DNA from 3 places in the Paenibacillus sp. MDMC362 genome. Region 3 is predicted to be linked to each of the others. Evidence: riboswitches for the same ligand, from Rfam matches in the RefSeq annotation. Region 3 holds a riboswitch; each other region holds the start of a gene.

Region 1 (4,894 bases), on a different contig from region 3:
GATATCAGGTCTTACCCGCGGAAGAAGACGATATAATGAATCGGCCATCCCCGACTCATTGATATAATGGCCTTCCGCGGGGACCCGAAGCTGATTGTACAAGGTCAAACTCTTCTTCAGGTATTGGGGATCCCCATCCAAATGCAGCACTTTGCCCGGCACATCAAAATATCCTTTATCCGCAAGCTGACCGCCTTCGATATTGCGTAGGCTGGCCAATTGACGCTCGCTCTGCTCCTGTCTGTGCTTCTGCAGGCGGTCCAGCGACTCATTGGCTTTGATCTGTGCCTGCTTTGTTCGTTCGCTTAAGGTGGGATGCGGGACCGTGACCAGATCATCAACGGGAGCATCGGCCAGTAACCGGAATTCCGTCCCTTTGATTACGATATTGTTATTTTGCCGCATGCCTTCTACCCGGAACGTTACATCGCCGCCGTAGGATTTACGAACGACCAAGTCTCCCAAGTTCATCACAACATCACCCCTACCCTATGGTATGGGCCACTGTGACTATTGGTTCTTGGAAACATCAATTTATCGCGTCGAGACCTTCCGTGGGTCTATGGCGCTCTAACGGCTGTATTAACGAATGTCCGCGTTGTACAATATGTTGCTTAGCCGGGCATACTCTTCAATACTAAGGGTCTCACCGCGCCGTGAAGGCTCGATACCCGCCTCCTGCAGCAGCTGCTCCAGCCGTTCACGGCCCTCTCCCGGAAAGAACCGACTCTTCAGATTGTTGGCAATCGTCTTCCTCCGCTGTGCGAAAGAGGCCTGGACCAACTCAAAGAAGAAGCCTTCATCTTCTACGCTGACAGGAGGCTGTTCCCGTACCGCCAAGCGAATAACGGCCGAAGCGACATTCGGCTGCGGGATAAACACCGTATGCGGCACAATACAGACCAGCTTAGGCTCACTGTAATATTGAACGGCAATGCTAAGGCTGCCGTAATCCTTACTTCCCGGTGCTGCCGCCATCCGCTCTGCCACTTCTTTCTGAATCATCACCACGATATTCTCCAGCGGCAGCTTCTCCTCCAGCAGCTTCATGAGAATCGGCGTTGTCACATAATACGGCAGATTCGCGACCACACTGACCTTCGATACACCCGCAAAATCCCGACGGAACAGTTCATGAAGATCCACCTTCAGGACATCCCCATGATGCACCTTCACATTCTCATACGGCTCCAGGACCTCCCGCAGGATGGGAATCAGGCGCTGATCAATTTCGACCGCGGTGACAGTTCCTGCCGTCTGTGCCAACTTCTCGGTTAACGCACCGATTCCAGGCCCGATTTCAAGCGCTCCCTTATCTTCATCCAGTCCTGCAGCCTCCACGATTTTATACAATATATTCTGATCGATGAGAAAGTTTTGACCCAGGCTCTTCTTGAAGGAGAATCCATGCCGTGAGATGATCTCCTTCGTCCGTCTTGGTGTTGATATATCCTCGATCCGATTCATTGGCTTACGCCCCCTTCTTCCAGCTGTGCAAGTGCGGCCAGAAATTCTTCCCGCGATATTTGAAACATGGCCAATCGTTTATGAAATTGCTTGCTGTTGCAATATCCGATCCCGAGCAGGTTTCCCATCGTCATACGCCTTGCAGCCGCCTCCGGATGGGCTGATAATCCCGCCTCCAGCATGTCCTCCAGACTGATCAGGCTCTCTCCGCCCTCAAAGGAGGTATGGACCCGCTCCAGCGCACGACGTATCGCTTCCGGCGAAGCATTCTCCACGCCGATATCCCCTTTGCGGGTAGCATCCGCTTCCGGAATAAAGGCATGCTTGCAGCCAGGGACACCCTGATCCACAATTTTGCGGATCCGCTCCCCTGCATGGTCAGGATCGGTTAATATAATAACGCCTCTGCGCTCCTGAGCAAGCGCTATGCGTTTCAGGATTTGTTTATTGATCGCTGAGCCGCCCGTTTCGATCGTATCCGCTTCTACGGCCCGTTTAATGGCAACGGTATCGTCTCTGCCTTCCACTACAATCACTTCTTTAATCATGCGTTTGTTCTCTTCCTTCCCAAGAAAACAGGCTTGTACAACCTCTAGGTTCTACCATCTTAGCCCTATATACTCCGTTCTTAACAAAACAAAAGAAGAGGAAATATTCCCTCTTCTTCATCATTATATATTATAAGCTAAATAGTATAGCATTAGAATGGTATTGTAAATTGGAATTCATGCGACTAGTTCAATTCAGGTTTAACCGGACCGATCACGTAAACGGTGCGGCCGCTCTTCCGGCCGAAATTTATGGCCGATTTCAGTGAATCATAATAAACATCGATTTTGTTGCCTTTGATGGCACCGCCCGTATCTTCTGCACGACGGAAGCCAATGCCTTCGATATAGACCCACCAGCCGATCGGGATGATGTTAGGATCAACGGCGATGGTTCGCCCTTCTGTAACGCGTGTGCCGGATGCAGTGCGCGTGCCGATTCCCTGCTGCTCAGCGGAATACGCCGTCATCGACACGTTGTTCAATACCTTGCTGTATTTAAAATCAACGCCTGCCCGAGAAACCACGTTGTTCTCGACAGCCTTGGCGGTCGTTACTTTTTTCGTGCTGGACAATTTAGCCGATTTAGCCTTTACATCGGTGGCTGCCGCCTGAACGATGACAGGCTTCTCCACTTTTTTGGTGCCAACGGCAATGATTTTATCCTTCGTTCTGCGTTCAATTTCTTGGGAAACCTTCGTCTTGGAAACCAGCTTGCCATTGTGGTAGACCTTCTCATAATGGTTCACCATGAGACCAGGCTCCCCCCGCTGAATAACGCGGTTATCCCCTCTCTCAAGCGATGGGTCGGCTGTTTTGATCACGCGGAAATTCCGATCTTCCGTCTCCTTAACTTTTTGTTTCGTGACGCGAACGACTTCGATATTCATATTGCTGGTCAGCTTCGTGTTCTGTGCCGGTTGTACTATATCTTCACCCTGGATTGTAATACCAGCCTCTTTAAGTACATGATCAACCGTATCCTGGGATGTAAATATGGTTTTGGTTGTGCTGCCTACTGTAACTTTGACTGGAATTGCCCGGTCAATGATGATCCGGTCTCCATCCTGGATCGCGCCGTTTAAAGGCATCGAAATCTGATCCTGAGGACTCAACGTGATCGCTTGCTCATCCAGCAATTCCTGCAGCAATGATCCACGTGTTTCAACTGTGGTGACACGACCATCGACGACAAGCTGGACCTCCTTGCCTGCCTGATCATGTACGACCAACGATATGAGAAGTGATACCGTAACGGCACCCATGGCACCGAGCAACATCAATTGACGCAAATTGTCATGCTTCCATCTCAATGCGTAAGACATGCTGGATGATTGTGATTCATGGGTTTCTTCAGGTTGAAAAATGCCCACTATTCCATCCTCCTTCATAGTCCCGCCGTCTAGGTAAACGCATGAATGCATTTGACGTGACTATAGCAATTTTTCTCACAAGGCGCCCTGCTATCTATCTACACCCTGCGTCAATTCCCGTCTTTCCGTCCATGTACCACCACCCCTTGTTTACCAAGAGTATGATGATCCACTCTCCATTATTCAAAAATAAAAGAAAGCCATTGAAAGAGTACTAGAGGCTCTAACGTGGCTTCCTGATGATTAGAATCATGGAAATGGTATGCACGAGAATTCCCCTCTTATTTCGCTTACGGAGTTAGCTGTCGGGTTCGGACGTAAGAGAGACGCCCTAGATCCGGATACCCGCTCATGGCGAGATCCTTCAAATTCACCCCAAAGACCCGAAAAAGAAATCAAATACAGCTGCGCGCATTCAGACCAGTATGCACGGCGGTATCGGTTCCCCCGTTCCCCAGAATTTCGGAGATTAAGCGAGACGGTTCATGAAATATTCGGCTGCGATCTGCACATCGCAGCTTCTTATCACTGAAAAGATGATATCCTGTTTGTATGCAGGTTGTAAAGCAACATTCAACCACATTTTCTCATGTAAAAGGTTAAAATATTGTAATATCAACGCCTTTTCTGATTAAAAAACTTTAATTAATCGAAAATGCTCCCTTTTTCATCGCTTTTGCTCTCGTTTTCGTTAAATACCAAATCGTTCCAGCGCATTTTGGGTGGTAATTTGGGCCAATTCCTCATAGGACAACCCTCTAATTTCGGCTGCCGCCTCCGCCACCAATTTTACATAAGCGGTCTCATTTCGTTTCCCGCGGAACGGGTGGGGTGTTAGATAAGGGGAGTCCGTTTCGATCAATAATCGATCAAGCGGAACCTGCGCCAAAACCTCTTTGGGCTGCTTTGCATTTTTGAAGGTAATCGGCCCGCCAAACGAAATATGGAATCCCATATCGAGACACATTTTGGCCGTTTCCCAGCTTCCCGAAAAGGAATGCATCACACCACCCACCTCGGAGGCTTTTTCCTCGCGCAAAATTTTCACGATATCTTCATGCGCATCCCGATTATGAATGACAATCGGCATGTTCAATTCCCGGGCCAGTCCGATCTGACGCCGAAGCACTCGGTGCTGAACTTCTTTCGGAGACGTATCCCAATAATAGTCCAAACCGATCTCTCCTATAGCCACTACTTTCTCATGACTACACAAAGAAGCGATCCAATCCAGGTCCTGATCCTCCATGGTAATGGCGTCTACAGGATGCCAGCCCACCGCTGCATATATAAAATCATAAGTTTCTGCCAGCTTCATCGTAGTCGGAATCGTCTCCCGGTTAAAACCAATATTGATCATCCGGGTCACGCCGGCTTCGAGCGCCCGCTGGATTGCCACTTCCCGGTCTTCATCGAATTGGGGAGCATCCATATGAGTGTGCGTGTCGAACAACATAAAATCCACACTCTCCTTCCTGTCGTTTCTGTGTCGTTTATCTTCCATTA
Region 2 (4,894 bases), on a different contig from region 3:
GAATGATGCTCCGGTAAGGGGAGGGGAGTGTTACCAGCCGGATGTCCGGCTGCCACTTTTTCCATTTTTCCTGGAAAGCCGCCTCGTCCTCACGCTCAAACGGCACGTACACCGCGATAATTTGGCCTGCACCCAGCGATTTGGCATAATTCAGCGAGTTCTCCACCACATGCGTGATTCCCGCCACAGGCAGAATCATAACATTTCCCTCAATCGGTTTAACAGGCTCACAGGTTGTAATTCGCAGCTGGTCTGCTACGGCCTCGTAATGTTTGTGGATTCGGGTGAACAGCCAAATGATCAGCGGCAGGAATATCAAGACGGTCCACACTTGGGCAAATTTCGTAAAGAAGAAGATCATCGTCACGATAAAGCTGATACAGGCGCCGGTAGTGTTAATGATCAGCTTGACGACCCATCCTTCGGGCTTTTCGCGAATCCACTTCACCATCATCCCCGTCTGGGAGAGGGTAAACGGGATGAACACGCCGACGGCATACAGCGGAATCAGATGCTCGGTTTTGCCTTCGAAAGCCAGCAGCAACAGAATAGAGAAGAATCCAAGTATAATGATTCCGTTCGAATAACCCAGACGGTCTCCGCGGACGGTGAACATTCGGGGAATGAATTTATCTTTCGCCAGATTAACGGCAAGCAGCGGGAAGGCGGAATATCCCGTGTTGGCAGCCAGGATCAGAATGAGAGCCGTTGTTCCTTGGATGAAGTAATACAGAAAGTTTCGTCCAAAGGTATGCTCGGCAATCTGGGAAACGACCGTGACTTGCTCACTGGGGCTGACCCCATAGTAATAGGCCAGGTATACGATGCCCGAAAATAACAGGGCCAGCAAGGATCCCATCGCGACCAAGGTTTTGGCTGCATTATTCGGAGCGGGATCTTTGAAATTCGGGATGGCATTGGAGATGGCCTCAACGCCGGTCAGGGCGGAGCTGCCCGAGGCAAATGCCCGCAGAAGCAGGAACAAACTCAGCCCGGCGACAGGCGTGCCGATAGGCGTATGCAGCTCCGGAGATGCATGGCCTGTAGCAATGTTGTATATTCCAACGCCAATCAGGATAAACAGCGCGAGTACAAACAAGTAAACCGGATAAGCCAGTATGGAGGCCGACTCTGTAACCCCTCTTAAATTGAGTACGGTCAAACATAGCACGAACACGATGGAGATGGGCAGATTGTAGGCGTGCAATTCCGGAAATGCCGATGTGATTGCGTCCGTCCCCGCCGACACGCTGACTGCAACCGTCAGAATGTAGTCAACCAGCAGGGAGCCGCCGGCGACCAATCCCGGATACATGCCCAGATTCCGTTTGGAAACCACGTAGGCTCCGCCGCCATGCGGATATGAAAAAATAATCTGTCTGTACGACAGGATAAGTGCCAGCAATAAGACCAGGACGCCGACAGCAATCGGTATGGAGTACCAATAGGCAGCCGCGCCAACGGTCATCAAGACGATCAGGATTTGTTCCGGTCCATAGGCCACGGACGATAAGGCGTCGGATGAAAGGATGGCCAGCGCTTTGGTTTTGTTCAGCTTTTGCTCGCCCAATTCCGTAGATTTAAGCGGTCTTCCGATGAGGAATCGCTTGATTGAAGATAACATGGTTGTTTTCACCGCCGATTAAGATTAAGTTCATGATGAAAGCTGACTGATTGGACTTCAATCGGTGTGTTTCATGTGCAGGTCATACGAAAGGTCACCATTCCTATGCTGATTTTTGGCAAACAAAAAACACAGGTTAGAACCCTGTGTTTGATCACAAGTTCACAACCCTCCCGATCAACGCTGACGAGGTTAGCTGTCGGATTCGGGCGGTGAGAGTCGCCCTACCTGATGCCGTCGCGGCGTACGTACGCGATGCATCCGGATTCACCCCATAGTATGGATGAAGGATCCTATAGATATCCCTCCATACGATTGGTTCCCCCGCTTTCCATCAAGGAAATTAAGCGAATGTCATGTGAATATGAAGAATGTTTTCGAAGCTGAATAGTATATTACGCCTGCTCCAATCGTTTGTAAAACACCCTCCAACGAAAAATTAAGCAGAATTATTTATAAAAAATGACAAATAAGCGCTTACATGAATATGTGGCTTTGACAGGCTTTGTTTTTTGCATGTTTGCTACAGAAATCATGACTTTCTATATGCTGTACTTGCCAGTTGCTCAGGATGGATAGACGCCAATACAAAACAAATTCGCCATGCCGGTCTCGGGGGAGGAGACATGGCATGGCGAATTTTTGGGAGTGGTCCATGATTTGGCAAGGAAGAGAAAGGGTCTGGGTTTCTCTTCGTTGCTCTTGATAGGAATTACCCGGAAGGAAGTAGAATGAATCACCGATGCAGAAAAAAATGTAAGACTTTACTGGAGCCCTGATTTTCTTTTAAGATAAGGGGATATGATTCAGCGTGTACAAGGGGGAATAGACGAAATGACTCAAGCGATGATTCATCAGGAAAACGGCGTGTTTCCGGCGGTCTGTCCGTTGGATTGTCCCGATACTTGCGGCCTGCTGCTCCATAAAGAGAACGGAAAAATCGTGAAGGTTACCGGTAATCCGGATCATCCGATTACGCAGGGAGCCATCTGTAATAAAGTCCGAAATATGGCACATCGGGTGTATCATCCGGAGCGCGTGCTTTATCCGCTGCGGAGGATAGGGCCCAAGGGCGAGGGCGCTTTCGAGCGAATCAGCTGGGATGAAGCGGTTCAGGAGATTGCTGAACGCTACAAGAAGCTGATCGAGGAGCACGGCTCTGAGAGCATACTGCCTTACAGCTTCTACGGCAACATGGGAATTTTGAGCGTGGACGGCATGGATCGGAGGTTCTTCAACAGGCTGGGCGCCAGCCGGTTGAAGCAATCGATCTGTAATTCCGCAGGCAATGAGGGCTGGAAATCCGTTATGGGGTTTAATGGAGGCACCGTCCCGGAGGATACCGTACATGCCGACGTCATCATCGTCTGGGGCGGCAACATCGTCAGCACCAATATGCATCAGGTGGTGTTGGCAGAGAAAGCGCGCAAGGCCGGTGCCAAGGTCGTTGTCATCGACGTGCATAAGAACCAGACGGGGCAATGGGCGGATTGGTTCATTCCGCTGTTTCCGGGCACGGATGCGGCACTGGCCGTCGGCCTCATGCACATCATGTTCCGTGAAGGCTTGGTGAACGAGGAATTTCTCAGCGAGTATACGATCGGTCATGAAGCCTTGCGTGAGCATGTGAAAGACTATACACCGGAGCACGTATCCTCCATTACCGGAATTCAAGTTGAGGATATCGAGAGGCTGGCCGAGCTGTACGGCCGGGCAGATACTTCCTATATTCATATCGGTAACGGTCTTCAGCATCACGACAATGGCGGCTTGACGGTGCGCAGCATCGCGGCGCTTCCCGCCTTGACCGGACAATGGCTGAAGCGGGGCGGAGGGGCCGCCAAGTCGAACGGCGGCTACAACAGCATGGACAGCGATGCGCTCGAACGTCCCGATCTCCGGCCGAATCCGGATGCCCGGACGATTAACATGAACCGGATCGGCGAAGCGCTTGCCATGACCGAACAGCCGATTAAGTCGGTCTTTGTCTATTGCAGCAATCCGCTGGTTGTCGCTCCCGACACCGAGCGGGTAAGGGAAGGGTTTGCACGGGAAGATCTGTTTACGGTTGTTCATGACCTGTTTATGACGGATACGGCCAAGTATGCGGATATCGTGCTTCCGGCAACCTCCTCGTTCGAGAATACCGACCTGTTCGCTTCCTACTGGCATCAGTACATTCAGCTGCAGGAGCCGGTCATTCCGGCGCTTGGGGAGAGCAAGAGCAATGTAGAGCTGTTCTCCATGCTGGGGCGGGCTATGGGTTTCACTGACCCGGCCTTCCATGAGACGGAAGAGGAGATGATGGCAAGAGCACTCGACTTCCCGGATAACCCTTATCTGAACGGCGTCACGCTGGACAAGCTAAAGGAACACCGTTATGTGAAGCTTGACATGTCGCCGCTTGAAACGTATCTAGATCGTTTGCCGACGCCTTCGGGCCGGATTGAGTTATACTCCGTGCAATTGGAGGAGGCAGGTCTTCCGCCTCTTCCGACCTACGTGCCGCTCAAGGAAGGTTATGACGGCGTAAGGCGCGGACGCGGGCACAAATACCCGCTCATGTTCATTTCACCGCCGAACCACAACTTCCTGAATTCAACCTTTGCGAATGTGGAGAAACATCAGAGGTTGGAGAAGGAGCCAGCCCTGCAGATCCATCCGGAGGATGCAGAGGAACGCGGTATAGAGGACGGAGACATGGTTACGGTATACAACGACCGCGGAACCTATGAAGTTCGGGCCAAGGTAACGGATAAAATGCTGCCGGGCACCGTTGTCAGCCAAGGCTTGTGGTGGGAAGGCGAGGGGCGCAAGCAGCGCGCCAATGCCCTCACGCCCGACAGGCTGGCGGATCTGGGTGAAGGGGCTACCTTCTTCTCAACGGTGGTCGAGGTCAGGATGAAAATAACCGGTGCATAAAGATGATTACATTGACTGTCTTGCAGGTCTATATGACCTCAAGGCAGTCTTTTTTTAGACGAGGTTTAGCATCCCCTTTTATCGCAATAGAAACTTCTGTTAAATGCTGTCTGTCTATTGAGGAAGTACGTCGATAGACGTTTTTTTGTTGGCTGGGAAGGGTGAAACATTCCGGTAGAAGTATAAAAAATCGGGGTTTTATTATATAGATTCAAAATATTTCCATAGGTAGAATGATACTAAGTCAATTGCAAGCGGTTTCGAAAACGGTAAATATTCAGAGACCCGGCATGCTTTTACATCATTTCGTAACGGGAGGATAACTTATGCCGCAAGCTACTGCAGAAC
Region 3 (4,894 bases):
AAACGGTAAATCGCATAGGCGACCATCGCCGGAAGCACCATGTAGAACGCACCCATCAGCAAGTTGCTCGTATCCTTGAGCAGGATCAGGCTAATGCCCATCAAGATGCTATTAAAGATAACATGGGAGAACATGGCCGCCAAATATCCGTATTTCAAAAAGATGTAGCTGAACAGCAAGCCGATGATAACCAGTTCAATGGGCCGGGAAATTACAGGGTATATCGGATAGAGCGTATGCCCTAGCGCCCAGATGATCGAGGTGATCAAACTGGCGACGAACGTATTGCGGACGATCTTTTTCAACATTTTGATCCCGAACAGTCGATAGACGGCCTCCTCGGATATGCCGGCCAGCCAAGCCATCAGCGGAAAGAGCCAAGGATAGAGCATGTTGTAAGGCGACTGTGTGGCATCCGTGGTGGACCATGTATTCAAGGTCAGGCCCAGAACGACAAAGATAATGGATTGGACCCCAAGCAGGATGAAAGCCCACATATACCCCAGCTTCATGCTGTCCAGCACATAATGACCATATCCGGGTTCTTTGGCGCGCGGCCATGGATTAAGCCCGTCTTCTTTGAGCCATAGCCCGCTGCCGCCGACAAGGGAGAAATAGAGCAGTGCGGAGAAGATGAGCGAATAGACCGCATAGAAGATCATCATCCCGAGTATGCCGGTTTGAGACATCCCCTCGGATTTGAAAACGGGAATCAGATTGTACGTATTCAGCATTTGAATGACAAACAGGAGCGCCGATAGGAACAGGCCGCGCTTAAACGATGTGTAGGCTCTGGTCTTCACGCTGTACACAATCGCAAGTATGCCAAGGATGAGGGTGAACAGGCCATACCCTGCGAGCGTCAGCAGCGTGGCATCTTGGGTCTGCTTGTTGACATAGGCGGAATGGGCGGCCGGGACCGAAAAAGATGGCTCATAGGAGCGTAATTTCCCCTGCTCGAAGGTGAAACGGTGCTCCAATCTGGAGTCGCCGATCTTGGAATCCGGGTCCACATACCGAAGCTGGGGTTCCCCTTCCCGCGTGATCAGCTCCAGATGCGACAGGTCATAGCCCGCTCGCTGGAGCCAAGGCTCCGCAAAAGCTTGCTTCTCGGCTAATGTCATGCCGTCCTCAACGACAAGCAGCATCTGTTTTTGCACATCGCCCTTGTTCAGCTCAATCCGGTCATAGCTGGAGCGGGCGTAATCGTATGAGAAGCCGACGATGCCTGAATTTTGCATGTGCACGTCCACATTGAGGGCATCGCCGCCCGGCTCGCTGAAGCGAACACGGTATACGTCATAGGGATATTTGGCTTCATAGGTTTTGTTGTATTCCGAAAGTCTCTTTTCCTTTGCCAGATATCCGTAAAGTTCCGATTTGGATTGATATGTAACCAGCGTGTCATCCGTTTTTGCAGCCGTAAACTGCAAGAACTCCTGAGCAAAGCTTGAAGCCGCTTGCCGAGCCTGCTCCTTGGATATGATATTCGGAGATGCCGTCTCGGCAGAATCCGTATTCGTCGACGGAAACACCTGAAATAACAGGAACAGAATCAGGCCGACTGCGGCAGGCGCGATGAGCTGCTTTAGATTGGGCTTCAGCTTCAAGGGCTCTCTTGCACGATTCATGAAATTCCTCCTCTAAGAAAGTTGATACTCCCACTGGTATTCTATATGCCTGATTAAGAACGCATAGAGTCAATATAACATAGTTATGAAAGTCATAAGCAGCTTATCCCAATATCCGGAATAATGAAACAAATCGATGAAAATGAATGAAAGGTTTCGAAAACGTTAGAGAACCCTATGCTTGTATTCTTGAATATGCCCAATTCGCGCTCTTTTAAAGATTTTTTGGGTGAAAAACGGCATTGGGTTACGTACCGGATTGCGTTATAATCACATCATGCTTCAAGGAACCGAATATTCCAGCCGAATTTCGTACTGAAAATGGGGGAACCATGTAATTGGGGTGAATTTCATTATTCCTAGAATAATGAATAGGGCGACCTGTGAAAATGCCCGAATCCGTCAGCTAACCTCGTAGGCTGCAGCACAGGAACCAGACCGTAAAGGGCACTGCGTTTTCCAGTGTCTTTTTTCTTGATTTTTTTTAAGAAGGTGACCGATTGAACTCTAAATTGAACTGGCTCAGGTTGTCTCCGCCGCAGATTCTCGTGCTTGGTTTCGCGGCTATTATTTTCATCGGGACGGCGCTGCTAATGCTGCCGATATCCACAAGTACAGGTGAACCGCTGGAATTTATCGATGCCTTGTTCACTTCGACATCGGCAACTTGCGTAACGGGCCTGGTAGTGGTGGATACAGGAACGACATTCAGCTCCTTCGGAGAGATCGTGATCATGCTGCTGATTCAGATCGGCGGGCTCGGATTCATGACGATGGCCACTTTGTTTGCCCTGGCTCTCAAAAGGCGAATATCGCTCAAGGATCGCCTCATTCTGCAAGAAGCGATGAATCAGTCCTCGATGGAAGGAATCGTAAGGCTGATTCGCAGAGTGCTCCTGTACTCCCTGATCATCGAGGCCTGCGGTGCCTTGATTCTATCGATCCGCTGGGCGTTTGATATGCCGATCGGCCAAGCGATTTATTATGGCGTTTTTCATGCGGTCACGATGTTTAACAATGCCGGTTTCGATTTGTTTGGCGATTTTCGGAGTTTGACCGGGTACGTGTATGATCCTGTAGTCAACGTTGTCGTGATGTTTTTGATTGTCTCAGGCGGCATCGGTTTTATCGTTTTATCCGATTTGATTGATTTCCGGAATCAGCGGAGACTTTCCCTGCACTCCAAAGTAGTGCTCACCATGACGGCTACCTTGCTGCTGGTTGGATTTATCGTCATTCTTATTTTTGAATTCACCAATCCGAGGACGCTCGGCTCCCTGAATTGGGGCGGAAAATTCTTCGGCGCATTATTCCAATCCGTAACGCCGCGTACAGCTGGCGCGAATACTATAGATATTACGGGGCTTAGACAGGCCACGCAATTTTTTATCGTTATTCTGATGTTTATTGGAGCATCCCCGGGGTCAACCGGGGGTGGTATCAAAACAACAACCTTCACCATTATGGTGGGGGCGGTCATCGCCATGATGCGCGGGCGTGAAGACATCGTCATGTTCCGTTATCGCCTGGCCCAGGAGCGGGTGCTCAAGGCATTGACCATTGCATTACTGGCACTGCTGCTCGTTCTAACCGTATCGATGATTCTGTCGACGACGGAGGAAGCGGATTTCCTGGAGATTCTATTCGAAACGACATCCGCCTTCGGTACGGTGGGTCTCTCCATGGGTTTAACGCCCGATCTGACGGTGTTCGGGAAGGTTTTGATCAGCATTACGATGTTTGCAGGGCGATTAGGGCCTTTGACGCTTGCTTATGCACTGGGGCCAAAAAAGGGTAAAGAATTATATCGTCATCCGGAAGGCAAAATGATTATTGGATAAGGGGTACTGGAGAGACATGAAACCAAAGCAATTTGCAATCATCGGTTTGGGGCGATTTGGCGCCAGCCTGGCGCTTGAACTGATGGAACAGGGATATGAGGTGCTCGGCATCGACCGAAATGAAGAGGTTGTCGAGGATATGAGCGAGCTGCTGACACACACGGTGGTGGCGGATGCTACCGATGAAGAGGTGCTTAAATCGCTCGGTATTCGTAACTTCGACTGCGGCATTGTTGCGATCGGAAACGATATTCAGATGAGCATCTTATCCGCGATCTTGCTGAAAGAGCTTGGTGTCGCCATGGTCGTTGCCAAGGCGATTTCGGTGCTGCACGGCCGGGCGCTGGAGAAGCTGGGCGTGGACCGGGTGATCTTTCCGGAACGGGATATGGGGATCCGGGTAGCTCACCAGCTAGTCACGCCCAATCTGCTTGACTATATCGAATTATCCAAGGACTATCTGATTGTGGAGATGACGGTCACGGACTGCATGGACGGAAAAACGCTTAGCGAGCTCAATACGAGGGTTCGTTACGGTGTCAGCGTGGTGGCCCTGAATAAACAATCCGGCATCATCGTGGCGCCGACAGCCATGGACGTGGTGAACTCCGGCGACATTATGGTCGTTATCGGCTCCAATGATAATGTGGATCGCTTTGAGTCCGAGGTCGTGAATATGCTCGAAAAATAAATATAGAAGAAAAAAACCTGACGGTCATGGATATCGTCAGGTTTTTTTCATTTTGTCCTCCTCCAGCTTACGGAACAGAATTTCCGTTTCGTCAATCCAGCGGCTGGCCGCCTTGCTTAGATCCGAGGCTTGGCCGTAGATCAGCGAAGTCGTCCGCCGGGTTTCGATGAGTGCCGGAATATGAATGTCGACAAGCCCGTTATCGGATAGCAGCTGCGGCCTGAGATAGGATTTGGGCAGAAGCGCGGCCGCCTTGCAGGTCGGGATGAGCCTGACGATCGCTTCGAAGGAGTCGATCTCCATCCGGATATCCGGCATAATGCCCCAGCGGTGGAACAGATCATCCGTCAGCTTGCGGTACCAGGTTCCAGTCGAGAAAATGATCATCGGCAAGCCTTGAAGCTGCTCGATTCCAACATCCTCGAGCTCCGCCAGCGGGTGTGAAGATGGGATGACAAGCTCCAGGTGGTCATCAAACAACGGGATGCAGTTTAATCCGGGCTGGTTAATGGAGGAGGCGACAATGCCGACATCGACGCGTTTATCTCTTACATAAGAAACGATCTCATGGGTCTTACCCGTAATCAGTTTGATTTCGGCAGCGGGATGACGCTCCATGAATGCGTTAACGAGCGGGGGCAAGGTGGTCTGAAGGGTGGTCAGGCTGGCCCCCAGGTTGATCGAGATCTGATCCCCCTCCCGGTAATGGGCTAACGTCTGCAAGAATTTGA

The links. Region 3 has a riboswitch for cyclic di-AMP ahead of DP091_RS20805 (TrkH family potassium uptake protein). Riboswitches for the same ligand answer to the same signal wherever they lie in the genome.
Region 1: linked by a shared signal. The riboswitch ahead of DP091_RS27465 (resuscitation-promoting factor) and the one ahead of DP091_RS20805 (TrkH family potassium uptake protein) in region 3 are both predicted to bind cyclic di-AMP.
Region 2: linked by a shared signal. The riboswitch ahead of DP091_RS18040 (APC family permease) and the one ahead of DP091_RS20805 (TrkH family potassium uptake protein) in region 3 are both predicted to bind cyclic di-AMP.

The regions. Positions count from the first base shown of each region.
Region 1 covers NZ_QLYT01000067.1:11,957-16,850, reverse strand. Annotated here, with positions in the region: gene yabG (sporulation peptidase YabG) at 1-471, opposite strand, end outside; gene rsmA (16S rRNA (adenine(1518)-N(6)/adenine(1519)-N(6))-dimethyltransferase RsmA) at 583-1,467, opposite strand; gene rnmV (ribonuclease M5) at 1,464-2,015, opposite strand; gene DP091_RS27465 (resuscitation-promoting factor) at 2,201-3,388, opposite strand; cyclic di-AMP (ydaO/yuaA leader) riboswitch at 3,660-3,874, opposite strand; gene DP091_RS27460 (TatD family hydrolase) at 4,080-4,844, opposite strand.
Region 2 covers NZ_QLYT01000035.1:65,424-70,317, reverse strand. Annotated here, with positions in the region: gene DP091_RS18040 (APC family permease) at 1-1,624, opposite strand, end outside; cyclic di-AMP (ydaO/yuaA leader) riboswitch at 1,790-1,984, opposite strand; gene DP091_RS18035 (molybdopterin-containing oxidoreductase family protein) at 2,459-4,546, shown strand; gene DP091_RS18030 (ABC transporter permease) at 4,873-4,894, shown strand, end outside.
Region 3 covers NZ_QLYT01000041.1:62,824-67,717, reverse strand. Annotated here, with positions in the region: gene DP091_RS20810 (CPBP family intramembrane glutamic endopeptidase) at 1-1,631, opposite strand, end outside; cyclic di-AMP (ydaO/yuaA leader) riboswitch at 1,923-2,067, shown strand; gene DP091_RS20805 (TrkH family potassium uptake protein) at 2,132-3,472, shown strand; gene DP091_RS20800 (potassium channel family protein) at 3,489-4,163, shown strand; gene DP091_RS20795 (LysR family transcriptional regulator) at 4,200-4,894, opposite strand, start outside.